DNA from 3 places in the Halomonas sp. AOP43-A1-21 genome. Region 2 is predicted to be linked to each of the others. Evidence: predicted binding sites of a transcription regulator. Region 2 holds the regulator's gene; each other region holds the start of a gene.

Region 1 (3,630 bases), on a different contig from region 2:
ACCAGTTGAGCCAGCTCACCGTGAGAGGCCAACCGTAGTGCGGCGTAACGAGCGAAGCGAGGCACCCGCAATGCAGCCCACAGCGCTACCAAAGTAAGGGCGGCTAACGCCGCCATCGCCGAATAAATTCAGCTCCCACAAAACCAGTTGAGCCAAATTATTGTGAGAGACCAACCGTAGTGCGGCGTAACGAGCGAAGCGAGGCACCCGCAATGCAGTGCGCAGCGCTGCTGGGGTTGAGGCAGGTGGCGCCGCCTTCGCAGAACAAATTCAGCTCCCACAACCTGCCTGCCCAAGCCGCAAAAGTGATAGCCCTCGCGCGGCCATGCTAACATCCCGGTACTGCGCAGGAGTGCCTATGGCGAATCACTACGACACCGGCTATAAAGAGCTTTTTAGCTACCCAGAGTTTGTCCAGCAACTGCTGGAAGGCTTTGCCCCGCCGGAAATTTCCGAACTGATGGATTTCAGCACGTTAAAACTTCACAGCGGCAATTACATTACGCCCCTGTTTGAAGAAAAGTTTGAAGACCTGGTCTGGTCGGTGCAGGTGAACTGGCAAGGGGCGACCCAAGAGGTTTACCTTTACCTGCTGCTTGAGTTTCAATCCCGGGTAGACCGCACAATGCCCATCCGGCTGATGCATTATGTCGCCTGCTTCTATGACCACCTGTTAAAAGCGAAAGCTACTACGCCCGGCAAGGGCTTGCCGCCCGTGTTCCCTGTCGTGTTATACAACGGCAACCCCCGCTGGACAGCCCCGCAAGATATTTACGACATGGTGCAGCCAGAACCGCCCGCTTTCCTGAAACCGTATCAACCGCATTTGCGCTATTATGTCATTGACGAAGGCGCCTATAGCAATCAGGAACTGGCACAGCGTCATAGCCCTCTAAGCGGTATATTCGGCATTGAGAATGCGGCCACGAGCTGGGAAAGCTTGCAACAGGCGGTTGATCGAATAGTCGCGATTATTCAGGCAGACCCGCATAAACCGCGAATAGACCCTATTATTACCCGTTGGGTGAAGCGCCACATGCAGCGGCTTGGCGCAGGCGTTAACCTTGAAACGCTCACCAGTCTGGTGGAGGACAAAGACATGTTGGCAGAAAACCTGGAAAACCTGGTGAAGAAAGAGCGTCAGGAAGGTCGTCAGGAAGGCCGCCAAGAAGGGCATCAGCAGGGAACTCTGGAAGCTAAACGTAATGCGGCGCGTAAGTTGATCGCGCTCACTGAAATGACGGATCAATTGATTGCCGAGATTGAGGAACTGCCCATTGAAGATGTTGAGAGGCTACGTGCTGAAACACGGCATTAACGAAAGCATCCTCTCTGTTCAGTGCGAAGTCTTGTGAAAATCCTTTAAGCAGCATATTTGGCATTGAGAACGTGGCTACGCGCTGAGTGAAGCGCCGCATGCAGCGGCTTGGCGGGGTAAGGGCGGCTAACGCCGCCATCGCCGAGTGAACTCAGCTCCCACAAAGTGCTGGGCCTGGCATTTGTAAATATTTCTAATCCCCTCGTTACCAACAGTTACATTATTTTTTACTAACTCCCCTAAAGCTTTCCCCTACTGCGCCGTTATTAAGTATAACGGCGCACAACACGTCGAACAGCGGGCCACGTGGCCAGTCTTATTGAAAGGGGAATACCACCATGTCAGTGATCAATACCAACATTACTTCCATGATTGGCCAGTCCAACCTGTCCAAATCACAAAGCTCTCTGGCCACTTCCATGGAGCGCTTGAGCTCTGGCCTGCGTATCAACAGCGCGAAAGACGACGCTGCCGGTCAGGCCATCGCTAACCGCATGAGCGCTCAGATCACTGGTCTGGCCCAGGCACAGCGTAACGCCAATGACGGTATCTCAGTAGCACAAACGGCTGAAGGTTCGCTGAACCAGATCAACGACAACCTTCAGCGTGTTCGTGAACTGACAGTGCAGGCTGGTAACGGCACTAACTCTCAGGACGACCTTAAATCCATCCAGGATGAGATCACCCAGCGTTTGTCAGAAATCGATCGTATTTCTGAACAGACTGATTTCAACGGTGTTAAAGTTCTGGACAGCGATCAGGCCCTGAAAATTCAGGTTGGCGCGAACGATGGTGAAGCCATTTCTGTCAACTTGCAGAAAATCAACTCCAATACTCTGGGTATGGATGGTTTCTCTGTATCGAAAAATAGCCTGAACGTTAGCGAAGCTATCACCCAAGTTACTAATGGTGGTGCTACACCACAGGACGTTGACCTGAGTGCAGCGGCGACGGCTCTTGATGTAGATGCTTCGACACTTTCTCTGCGTAACACGCTAGATGCTAGTGGCAATGCAACGGATCAGTTTGTAGTTAAGTCTGGTGATAACTTTTACGCTGCCTCTGTTGATGATGCGACTGGCGAAGTAGTGCTAAATACCGCTAACGTTGATTACTCTGATCCTGATAGCGGTATTGCTGTTGCTTCCGAGATTAACCTTACAAGCCAACCTGTAAAAGTTGGGGCTGACGCAACAGGTGCAGCTACTGCATTTGTAACGGTTCAAGGCGGTAACTACGCTATTGACGCCGGTGCGCTTGCAAATGGTGGAGACACGCCTACAGAAGACTTCGACTCAACTGCTACCTCAATCGTTCTTAGTGGCGATGCTGCTACGGATAAGTTCGCTGGTGCAAGCACCAATGATCCAATGGCCCTAATCGACAAAGCGTTGAACAAAGTCGACAGCCTGCGTTCCGAGCTGGGTGCGGTTCAGAACCGTTTTGGCGATGCTATCACCAACCTGAACACCAACGAGACCAACCTGTCTTCTGCTCGTTCGCGCATCGAAGATGCCGACTATGCAGTTGAAGTTGCCAACATGACTCGCGCGCAGATCCTTCAGCAGGCGGGTACTTCTGTACTGGCCCAGGCGAACCAGATCCCGCAGTCTGTACTGTCTCTGCTGGGCTAAGCTAGCCCTTGGTGGTGATGAGATAACCATCTTATCAATTGCCTTAATGAACCGGCCCCTAAGGGGGTCGGTTTTTATTTATGCGCTGGTAGCAGGCAGGTTGTTTACTAGGCTGAGTAAGCGGTTATCGATATCACTTGGAGGTTGTTATGCGTCCCGATGACCATGAACGCGTAGCGCTGGAACTGGAAAAAGTAATCCGCGACACGCAAGCCACGATTGATCAAGCAGAAGCGCATGGGCTGGATAAAACCATGTCTGAAGATTACGAACACCTTCTCGATATCCTCGATAGATCCATTAAACAGCAGCGCGAACATACGCTGGCGATGTTGCTGCTTTGAAATTTGAGAATGGTTTTCGCTGTGTCGCCTGCCTGGGTCATTGTCTTCACCGAAACTTTTTTAATGCTTTCGAATAATGCGAATAATGCTAGACTGTTGCAATGATATATTTTTGTAAAATACCTGAGGAGTAAAGATGATGACTGCACTTTCTAGCCTGTTACCCAGTCAAGAGGAGGCCGTTCTTGCCAAGCTATCGAGTAGGGAGCTTGCCGCCTATGTTGAGACACAAGCTTCTACTCAGAAAGTATCCCTCACTGGTAAAGACGGGGAAGCACATCAGGTTGAAGTGCCTGTCAGTGCGCTTCGCCTGCTGGTAGATATACTGACTGAG
Region 2 (4,462 bases):
AAACCCGTTAGCTGGCGGACTTCATTCACCAAATAGGTGAGCAACTCGTCTTGATTGGCCGCTTCTGTGAGCTTAATAAATTGCTCATTGATCGCCCCTAGCAGGCGTCGCTGCCCCACAATGACAAGCGGCTCAATCTCCATGATGACGTGTTCACCGCTTCGGTAAGCACGCAGCTGCAGACGGGCCTGCTTATCCGATCCATGGTTGAATACTAGCGGTGCCGCTAGCCGCTGCTGACCCTGTAGCTCACGCCGAGCCCGTTGAGCCATACGCTTACCCAACAGTTGATTTAGCGTTATCTTCTGCGAAGAGGCGCTTAAACCGACCAGCGCTTCAAGGTTAGTGCTGGTGGCTTGAATATGCCGACTATCGGCATCAAGCACCAGTAAGGCACCAAATGACTGCAGTAAAGGGTGATGCTTAGACACAAACCCGACCTTCAGTAAATTGATTTACCCCTCTGACTGATGACGCAACAATAGTTCAACGCGCCGGTTAGCGGCTCGTCCATCAGGCGTTGCGTTACTCTCCATGGGTTGGGTGTCAGCATAACCAACGGCCCGCATACGAGAAATAGCCACCCCCTGACGCTCTAGATGACGCATCACAGCAATTGCGCGTCCAGCAGACAGCTCCCAGTTGGAGGGGAATCGGGGAGTCGCAATAGGAATGTTGTCAGTGTGCCCCTCAACTGATATTTGGCCGTCAAAGGTTGCCAACGCTTCTATAACGCTTTCTATCACATCTTGTCCCTGAGCGGTTAGTACTGCCTCACCACTGGGAAACAAAAGGTTGTCATCAATGCGCAGCGTAACGCCGCCCTGGCCTTGCGATACGCTAACGCCTGGGATATCCAGGGCCACCATCTGTGGCTGTAAACCGCTATGCCGCGGGTAGATTCCGGTCGCAAGCGTGGCTAGCGGTAGCGCTTCAGCCACGCTTGCGCCTATGCCTCCGCCCTCATCCGCCTCACTGCCACCCGGAGGTGACAGAGCCAGCAGCAGTACAAATAACGTAATCAGCAGGGTCAGTACATCTAAGTAGCTGGTAAGCCAACTCTCATCGCTTTCGCTCTGCCCTGCCGGCATTTCCAATGCATGACGAGTATCGCGATCCAGCATCGTGTTAGCCCTTCGCCGCCGCGCTTGAGGGATCCGGTCGCGGCTTTATGCTGGCATCACGAATTTCATCATTATAATTAGCAATAAACGAATTCAGCGTCTCTTCAATAAATGAAGGCAGGCGCCGTTTAGTAATCAGGGAAATGCCTTCCAATACCATGTTCATGGTGATCAGACGCTCTTCCGTACGCCGTTCAAGCTTGACAGCTATCGGCTTGAATACCAGGTTGGCCAGCAAAATACCGTAAAACGTCGTTAGCAGCGCTACCGCCATGCGTGGGCCAATCACATCCAGGTCGCCTGCATCCATGACTTCGAGCATATTCACCAGCCCAACGAGCGTACCGATCATGCCAAACGCTGGCGCATAGGTCGCCATGGTGCGAAAAATTTGCGCTTCCGCATGCTCGCGGGCTTTTAAACGGGCGATACGCCAACGCAGCATATCGAAAATTTCGTCTTCTTTAGTATTGGCAATCACCAGTTGAATGCCGGTACGTAAAAATGGGTTACGTGTATGCACCAGCTCTTTTTCCACCGCCCTTACATCGCCTTTAAACCATAGCCGGGACATAGCAACCAGTTCATTGATATCGTCACGTGCATAGGTGTTTTCACGCCGAAAGACGAGGCCCACCAGACGCACCACACGCAACACTTCCTTTAGCGGGTAGCTGATAAACGTGGCTGCCAACGTGCCGGTCACCACGATCGCTAAACCGGGCAGGTTGATAAAGCTTTCCGGAGACTCTGCAGTAAAAAACAGAACGCTCACCAGCAGTAGCATACTGGCGAATATACCTATCAGCGTAGACGGGTTCATCAACGGTTCCTTGCCGGTTATGGTGTAGATAGAAGCGGTTCAAGCAGAATCGTGTAAGCGGGCCCGCAGTCGGCTTATCGCCTGGCTATGCAGCTGCGACACACGTGACTCCGTCACTCCGAGCACGGCTCCCACTTCTTTAAGATTCAGCTCTTCTTGGTAATAAAGCGCCATCAGCAGTTTTTCCCGCTCAGGGAGCGCCTCAATGGCGGCGATTAACGTTTGCCGCTGCTGCTCATCAAGCAGCTTTTCAAACGGTAAATTGCTGACATCGAAGCTTGCTGGCTCGCCGCCATCAGCGACAAGTTCCTCAAACGGCAGTAACTGGCCGCTATTGGTGTCGTTAAGCAGCTGCTGATATTCATCGAGCGGCATATCAAGTTCAAGCGCAATTTCTTTTTCTTCCGGTGGGCGCCCCAATTGCTGCTCCAGCCGGCGTACCGTGTCATCCATTGCGCGAGCAGCCCTCCTTACGCTGCGCGGCATCCAGTCCCGAGTGCGCAGCTCATCCACCATCGCACCACGGATACGTTGGCTTGCAAAGGTCGCAAAACTGGCTCCTTGAGCGGCGTCAAAACGACCTAGCGCTTCTAAAAGCCCTACCGTGCCTGCCTGGATAAGATCGTCAAGTTCAATGCTTGCGGGCAACCTGACCTGCAGCGTTAAGGCGTGACGTCTTACCAGTGGCATATACTGCGCTAACAGCTCACCTTGTTTGATTCTGCCTTTTGCTGTGTACATCTTATTGCCTCGCGGCTATACAACTTTTACTGGTAGTTCACGATTACATTCAGCCCTTGCACGCGGACAGGGCGCTGACCTGGCATTAAGGCAAAGCGGAACTGCAGTGGAACATCCGCTTGCCTGCCCGCCAGTTGGGTAATGGTACCGCGCCCGCCACTCAGCGCAACGCACTGCTCTGGATGACATAGCCAAGCATTAATGGGTACCCCTGGAGGCGCGTCAAGCCGCCAGTGTATACGGTCAAGAACACCGTCATGCGCAAGTGCCCCATTGGGTGGCACTATTGGCTGACTGCGGCTTTCACGATCACTCATTGCCACCATCACGCTGGGCACCGACGCACTCCAACTGCCCGCAGCCCCAGCCGTGCCGATAATACCCAAGAGGCCACTTACCACACAGACTACCTTTAACCATCCGCTTAGCATACTTAGCATTCCCTCAGATCGACGGCTTGGCATAAGCCTTACATAGAAGCGCCTGCATGTCGCTTTCAGCGTGCCAGCAATAACAAATCGGTCGCCAAATAATGCGCAGCGGCTTCGCGCAAGTTACTTAGTAGCCCTTGGCGCGGCAAATACGGCTCGTGGAGTGCCAACAAGCGGCGCGGCCCACCATTTTCACGTGCCAGGCGTAAGGCGCGGTACATTTGTGCAAACGCATCAGCCTCACTGTTAACCCATAGTGCCCAGCGCGCGTGCTTAGCGCTTAACTGAGCCAGTTCGGACGCATCGGCCTTGACCACGCAAATAGCCCAGTCATCAGGATCGCCCGCCCAGTGGCGTCCCAGGGCAGCCCACTGCGCCAGGCGGCTCTTTACCTGATTGGCCGACGGTGCCCCACGGCCAGGTAAACCAACAATAAATAAGGTTTTTTTAGGCCTAACCAGCGGACCTTCAGGCGGCTCTAACATTGTGTGCGAAGGCGTGAGGACGCTTTGCGTATGAGTCTCGCTGGTCTTTCCCGCGTCTGTCTCTGTCTCTGTCTCTGTCTCTGTCTCTGTCTCTGTCTCTGTCTCTGTCTCTGTCTCTGTCTCTGTCTCTGTCTCTGTCTCTGTCTCTGTCTCTGTCTCTGTCTCTGTCTCTGTCTCTGTCTCTAAGAGAGCATCAGAGGTCGCTTGCGTCTGTTTCAAGCGCTGGGTATCTGCCCATTGGCGTAAACCCGCCGCCTGATCCTGGCTCATATGCTCACCTCTTGGCTAATACCGCCCAGTTGGCGAATAGCGTCACGTGCCATAAAGGCATATACCAACGCGTCCAACATGGCCGTATCGCGCCGTTTGCGGCGCGCGCCCAGCAAACTCAACAGGTCGGTGCGCAAGGTCGAAGCCGCGTCATCCTCAGCGCTATCTAGGTGACCGACCACCGCTGCCATGCCGCTGGCCATTAATAAGCGCACTTCGGGGTTCAGATCTCCGCTATCGGCCTCTTTCAACTGCTGCCAAGCCCGCTTCGTGAGCGCCGCAAGCCCTTCCCCCTGTAGCTGTATCAGCAGCAGCGATAAGATCTCGCTACCTAAGTGGGCTGGCGTGAGCCAGTAACGCCGGGTAACCACCTTGGCGCTTTCGGGGTCACGGATCTCGCCATACCATGCCAGCAATACGTTGCCAGCCTCATTGTGTACTTCTGCATAGGCGGTCCATAGCTGCATGTACTGGCCGCGAAAGCGCACACCAACATGATGGCTGAGCGTGCTTTCATTAAACAGTAAGCGCAGCGCATAGCGCTCGCCGTGAAAGTATACCCGCTGTGCCGAGCTAACCAGGCTGATC
Region 3 (4,462 bases), on a different contig from region 2:
TCGAGCTGGCCGAACTGAGTTCGGTAGCGAGAAATCGTTGCGTCAATGCTTTTCTCCATGCGCGCATAGCGGTCATCAAGACTTTTGACGTTGTTCTCAGCGCCCGTAATGGCACCTTTTAATACGCCGTTACTGCTTACCATCTGATCAATGGAACTAGCCAGTTTACCCGCCAAGCCACCGTCTTTTTTATCACCGGCAAAAAACGCACTCAACGCTTGCGGGTTATTAGCGACCAAGCCGTCTAATTTAGCGTCATCGACCTTTAACTTGCCGTCATTCTGTAAGGTAATGCCCAACTGGCTTAGCGTAGAAAACTCGCCACCTTCAACACCGCCGGTGAGCACGCTACGCAGGCGGGACTCTATGGTGCGAATTGTTCGATCACCTAGCAATTCGCCTGCGGCTCCGCTTTCAGCATTAAAGCTAGTGAGTGTGGCTGTCGTGTCTTTTAAATCGTTAAACGCTTTGACAAAGCCGTTAATCGCTTCACGCTGTTTTAAAGTATCGCGCTCAATATTAACCGTGCTGGTCGCTTTTTCACCTTCAGCAAGGCTTAACTCGCCCAGGTTAAGCGTTACCCCCTGAATAGCACCTTCCACTTGATTTTTAGCGCTGGTGATCGCGATGCCGTTAACTGTTAGGGAAGCATCCATCCCCTGGCGCTTGGCTCCGACTTCTGTTGCTTCACCGAACGGGCCGGTAACTGCTACCCCGCCCGCGCCTACAAAGCTAAAACTATCGATAGAAGCGTCTTTGCCAGTGGCTTTGGAACTTAATGCTAAACGGTAACCTTCGCCATCATTAATAATCGTGGCATTCACACCGGCGTTTTTATTGGCGTTAATTGCGTCACGAATATCGTTTAGAGAGCTCTCGGCACTAATCTCGATATCGACCGAATCGCTGCCCGCAAAATTTAGCTTGATTGAAGTAGCGCCTTGCAAATCGAGCGGTTGATCTTTCTCGTCAACGCGAGTAGAGGCCAGCGAACCCGATGTCGCTAGCTGACTAACTTCTACTCGATAGCTACCGGGTAATGCGCTCGCTGAAGTAGTGGCTTTAATATCATCGCCACGCACATTGGCGGAAAGGCTCTGGTAAAGCTTTGGGTCATTGATCTTGGCAACCGCATCGTTAAAAGCGTTAAGCGAGGTTTGTAGCTGACCGTAAGCGGAAATCTTGGCTTTCTGATCGGCTTTCTGCTGTGTAATCGGCTCCAGTTTACCGCGCTCGGCTTTTTGAAGCTCATCCAGCAGGCCGGTGAGATCTAACCCTGATCCAACGCCAAGGGAGGTAATTGATGCCATACTGGCTGCTCCTCAGTCAAAAGACTAAACCGTTTAAAAGGTGCCATGTTCTGTTGGCACGCATACGTCATTAACAGCTTTATCGGCCGAAATGCTGATAACTTTAACGCTATTTTATGTTTTAACTACTGACTCTGATCAAGACAATGTCTACCAAGAGCGGCAGGCATTAAATGCAAAGAGACTAATGAACAATTACGTTACCGCCTCTCATCGCTAACCTCGACCTAGCTGGACATAGAGCGCATCAAACTGCTGAATAAGGTAGCTGCTGACTTGGTTCATCTGCGCCACCATGCTTTCCAACTGACCGAACTGCAACTGGTAGCAGGCAATCGTTTGCTCAGGAGATTTTTCCATACGAATATATCCTTAACAGTTTCAACCCTCGTAGCAGCTCTTTACAGCATCATTTGCCTGCTTTGCATATAAATACCGCTGACCTTCATTGAGGAATACATTAATTATGCTTGTTGTTTATTCTCGACTATTAAACCCGATACTTAAGCTCTATCGGTGGTAAATTAAGTAGCGGAAGGTAACTAAAGGTAAACTGCCTATAATCCAGCTATGTTCATCCACAATTATTTCTATGCAGCCACTGTGTGTAATTAAAAAAATAGTGTCTACTATCAGAATCTTAAAACATCATTAGATGGCTAACAACTTACCCATAACTAAGTAACTTAGCGTATTTAAGTATTATTACCACTATGTTAAAAACAATAAAAATTAAAGATAATTGTTAAAAATTAGACCTTGGTCTAACACCCCACCTGCTTTACAATGCACCGCAACATATTCACTCGCGCCGTTCGCAGGACATCGCATCATGCATGCACAGTACGTTTACGACTCCAGCCACACGCCTGCTACCAACGCTCAGCGTAGCCTTCGCCACTGCCTTTCAGCGGTAGCAGAAATGCTTTATGACCATGGGTATGTGCTTGAGAGCATTACGCTCTCGCAACGCGGCCTGACCGAGCGTGAACTTAGCGCCTTGCGCGCGCAGGCAACTGAGTGGGCAGCCTGCCAGGAGATTTTGGAAACCAGCGGCGCTGCCACCCTTAATGGATATGGCCGCTTTGTTTTGACGGCCATGGGCCGTGAGCTGATGTTCGATATGTTCGGCCAAGGGGCGGCTGACTGCGCTTAAAGCGCGGTGAAAAAAGGTACTCGCGTAAACACAAACAGACACGCACAAAAAAGCCCACAGGTTTTGCCTGTGGGCTTTTTATTGGCGCGATTAACGCAGGCCGAGCATCGAAAGGATGAACAGTACAACAACAATCAGACCTACGATATAAATGATATTACGCATGTCGGCGCTCCTTGCTAGTTTGCGTTTTGGGTGAAATCAAAGGGTTGCTTACTTCGAAGTAACGCCTTCAGCCTAGCAGGCTTTCTGCCTCTTTGCGTAATATTCCTGCATTTTCCTTCAGAAGGCGGCTGAGCGTATGTGGCTGCAGTGCTCACGTTAAAGGCGTTTGCGGTTTTCGTCGAATGCTTGCTGGATCATTTTCTGCTGCTTGGCATCGATTTCTAACTCACGGTAAAGGGATGACCATTCGGATAAGCTTACCGAAGGACTTCAAGACCTTTGCTACGGAGAACATTGAGCAAGCGTAGTGACGAACCAGAAGGCGTCCTATCTCCACTTTCCCACTTGCGAACAGACTCCATGGAGACGTTCACACACTCAGCCATGACTTGCTGGCTGACTTTTAATTTCTTACGCAGACCAGAAATTTCTTTCGCGTCTAGTACCTTAACCTCAGGAACACACAAAGACTCAAATTCACGCATGGTAACGTTAGTAATTCCACCCGCACGATGTAGAGCCTTGGCATCCTGAAGAACGCTCTCCAAAATTTTACTCATCGTCCTGTCTTCTAGGAACTACGCGGATAAGCGCGGATTCCTTTACTTGCTCTTGGAGCTTTTTGTCGCTCAAATTTAATACACTTTTCGCTAGCTTTAAATTGGGCTTTCCGCTATCCACTGCGGGCAATAGGCAAAATAGATGCCCTGTCGGCTAGCGACGAGTTCCCCTACAGGGTTACCTGCCAACAGTACCTCTACGGTGTGAATACGCTTCATTTTCGCCCCCGGGCACGCCCTGCCTGCTTGATCTCTTCAAGTGATACGGGGTGCTCATGCTTGAATAGCTCGGCAATTTGGCGTGTGGTGCCCAGCGCCGTGGCAATGAGCACCAGGCTATCAAGGGTTATTTGCCCACTGGATTCGAATCGTTTGATGGTGGACTCTGAAATACCCGTCATCTGCGCCAAGGTTTTACGAGAAAGGTTTTTTGCCAGTCGCGCTTCTCGTGCGTTGGCACCAACCTGCTGAGACAGCTCGCCAGGAGCAAGCAAAGAGTGAGTGAGCGCCATAGAAAACCTATAAATAATGGTCTATTTATAAACCATTATACACTTAAAATGACTATAGAATGTCAAATATGGCCTTTAATAATGAAGCGCTCCATTTCAGATCCAGACAGTCCTCTTTCGTCTAGTAGCTATCTGCGGTGGAACCTCTCTTACTTCTAGACCTCGAATCTTTGCCACTTATATCGAAGGTGTTGTGATGCGCGCGTCTGCTTGGCTTGTTCCGTTAGCTGTTATTTCTTTGTTACTCACCGCCTATGCAGCCGCTGATGAACCTTCAGCGCATGCACTGCAGACGCTAGATCAGCAAACCAGCCAATTAAGCCGCATACACAGCGTGGTAGTTGCCTATGATGGCGAGATTATCCATGAATATCACCAAGGTGGCCCCGGCACTGCGCAGCCAGCCAATATCAAGTCGCTTTCCAAAACCGTGCTGGCGGCCGTTACCGGCGCGGCCATTGAAGAAGGCATTATTGAATCCGTCGAGCAGCCCATGGTGGCGCTATTCGGCGACCGCCTGCCTTCAGGGTTAGATCCACGTGTTAGCGATATTACGGTTGAGCACCTATTGGCTCAGCAGGCGGGGCTAGAGCGTACTTCAGGCGGCAATTACAGCGCCTGGGTGGCAAGCGCCAACTGGATTAACGACGCGCTGAGCCGCCCATTCGTCGATGAGCCCGGCGGGCGGATGCTGTATTCCACCGGCACCAGCCACCTGCTTTCGGCTACGCTTACCTATGCAAGCGGTGAAACTACCCA

The links. Region 2 encodes FliA, which starts transcription of late flagellar genes. Its sites were predicted from a motif close to CTAAAGTTNNNNNNNNNNCNGCCGATA; they were not measured.
Region 1: ACT3R7_RS08320 (FliC/FljB family flagellin) is a predicted target of FliA. The motif match lies at 1,558-1,584, and genes of this name have one in related genera.
Region 3: fliD (flagellar filament capping protein FliD) is a predicted target of FliA. The motif match lies at 1,391-1,417, and genes of this name have one in related genera.

The regions. Positions count from the first base shown of each region.
Region 1 covers NZ_JBQSWC010000011.1:64,886-68,515, forward strand. The annotation lists gene ACT3R7_RS08315 (Rpn family recombination-promoting nuclease/putative transposase) at 359-1,318, shown strand; gene ACT3R7_RS08320 (FliC/FljB family flagellin) at 1,657-2,952, shown strand; gene ACT3R7_RS08325 (hypothetical protein) at 3,102-3,296, shown strand; gene ACT3R7_RS08330 (helix-turn-helix domain-containing protein) at 3,433-3,630, shown strand, end outside.
Region 2 covers NZ_JBQSWC010000021.1:27,397-31,858, forward strand. The annotation lists gene ACT3R7_RS12705 (sensor domain-containing diguanylate cyclase) at 1-431, opposite strand, end outside; gene ACT3R7_RS12710 (OmpA/MotB family protein) at 456-1,124, opposite strand; gene ACT3R7_RS12715 (motility protein A) at 1,129-1,947, opposite strand; gene ACT3R7_RS12720 (RNA polymerase sigma factor FliA) at 1,987-2,688, opposite strand; gene ACT3R7_RS12725 (flagellar protein FlhE) at 2,715-3,119, opposite strand; gene ACT3R7_RS12730 (hypothetical protein) at 3,185-3,874, opposite strand; gene flhF (flagellar biosynthesis GTPase FlhF) at 3,871-4,462, opposite strand, start outside.
Region 3 covers NZ_JBQSWC010000011.1:60,101-64,562, reverse strand. The annotation lists gene fliD (flagellar filament capping protein FliD) at 1-1,310, opposite strand, end outside; gene ACT3R7_RS08305 (hypothetical protein) at 1,527-1,670, opposite strand; gene ACT3R7_RS08300 (hypothetical protein) at 2,143-2,466, shown strand; gene ACT3R7_RS08295 (helix-turn-helix domain-containing protein) at 2,889-3,191, opposite strand; gene ACT3R7_RS08290 (helix-turn-helix domain-containing protein) at 3,407-3,703, opposite strand; gene ACT3R7_RS08285 (serine hydrolase domain-containing protein) at 3,900-4,462, shown strand, end outside.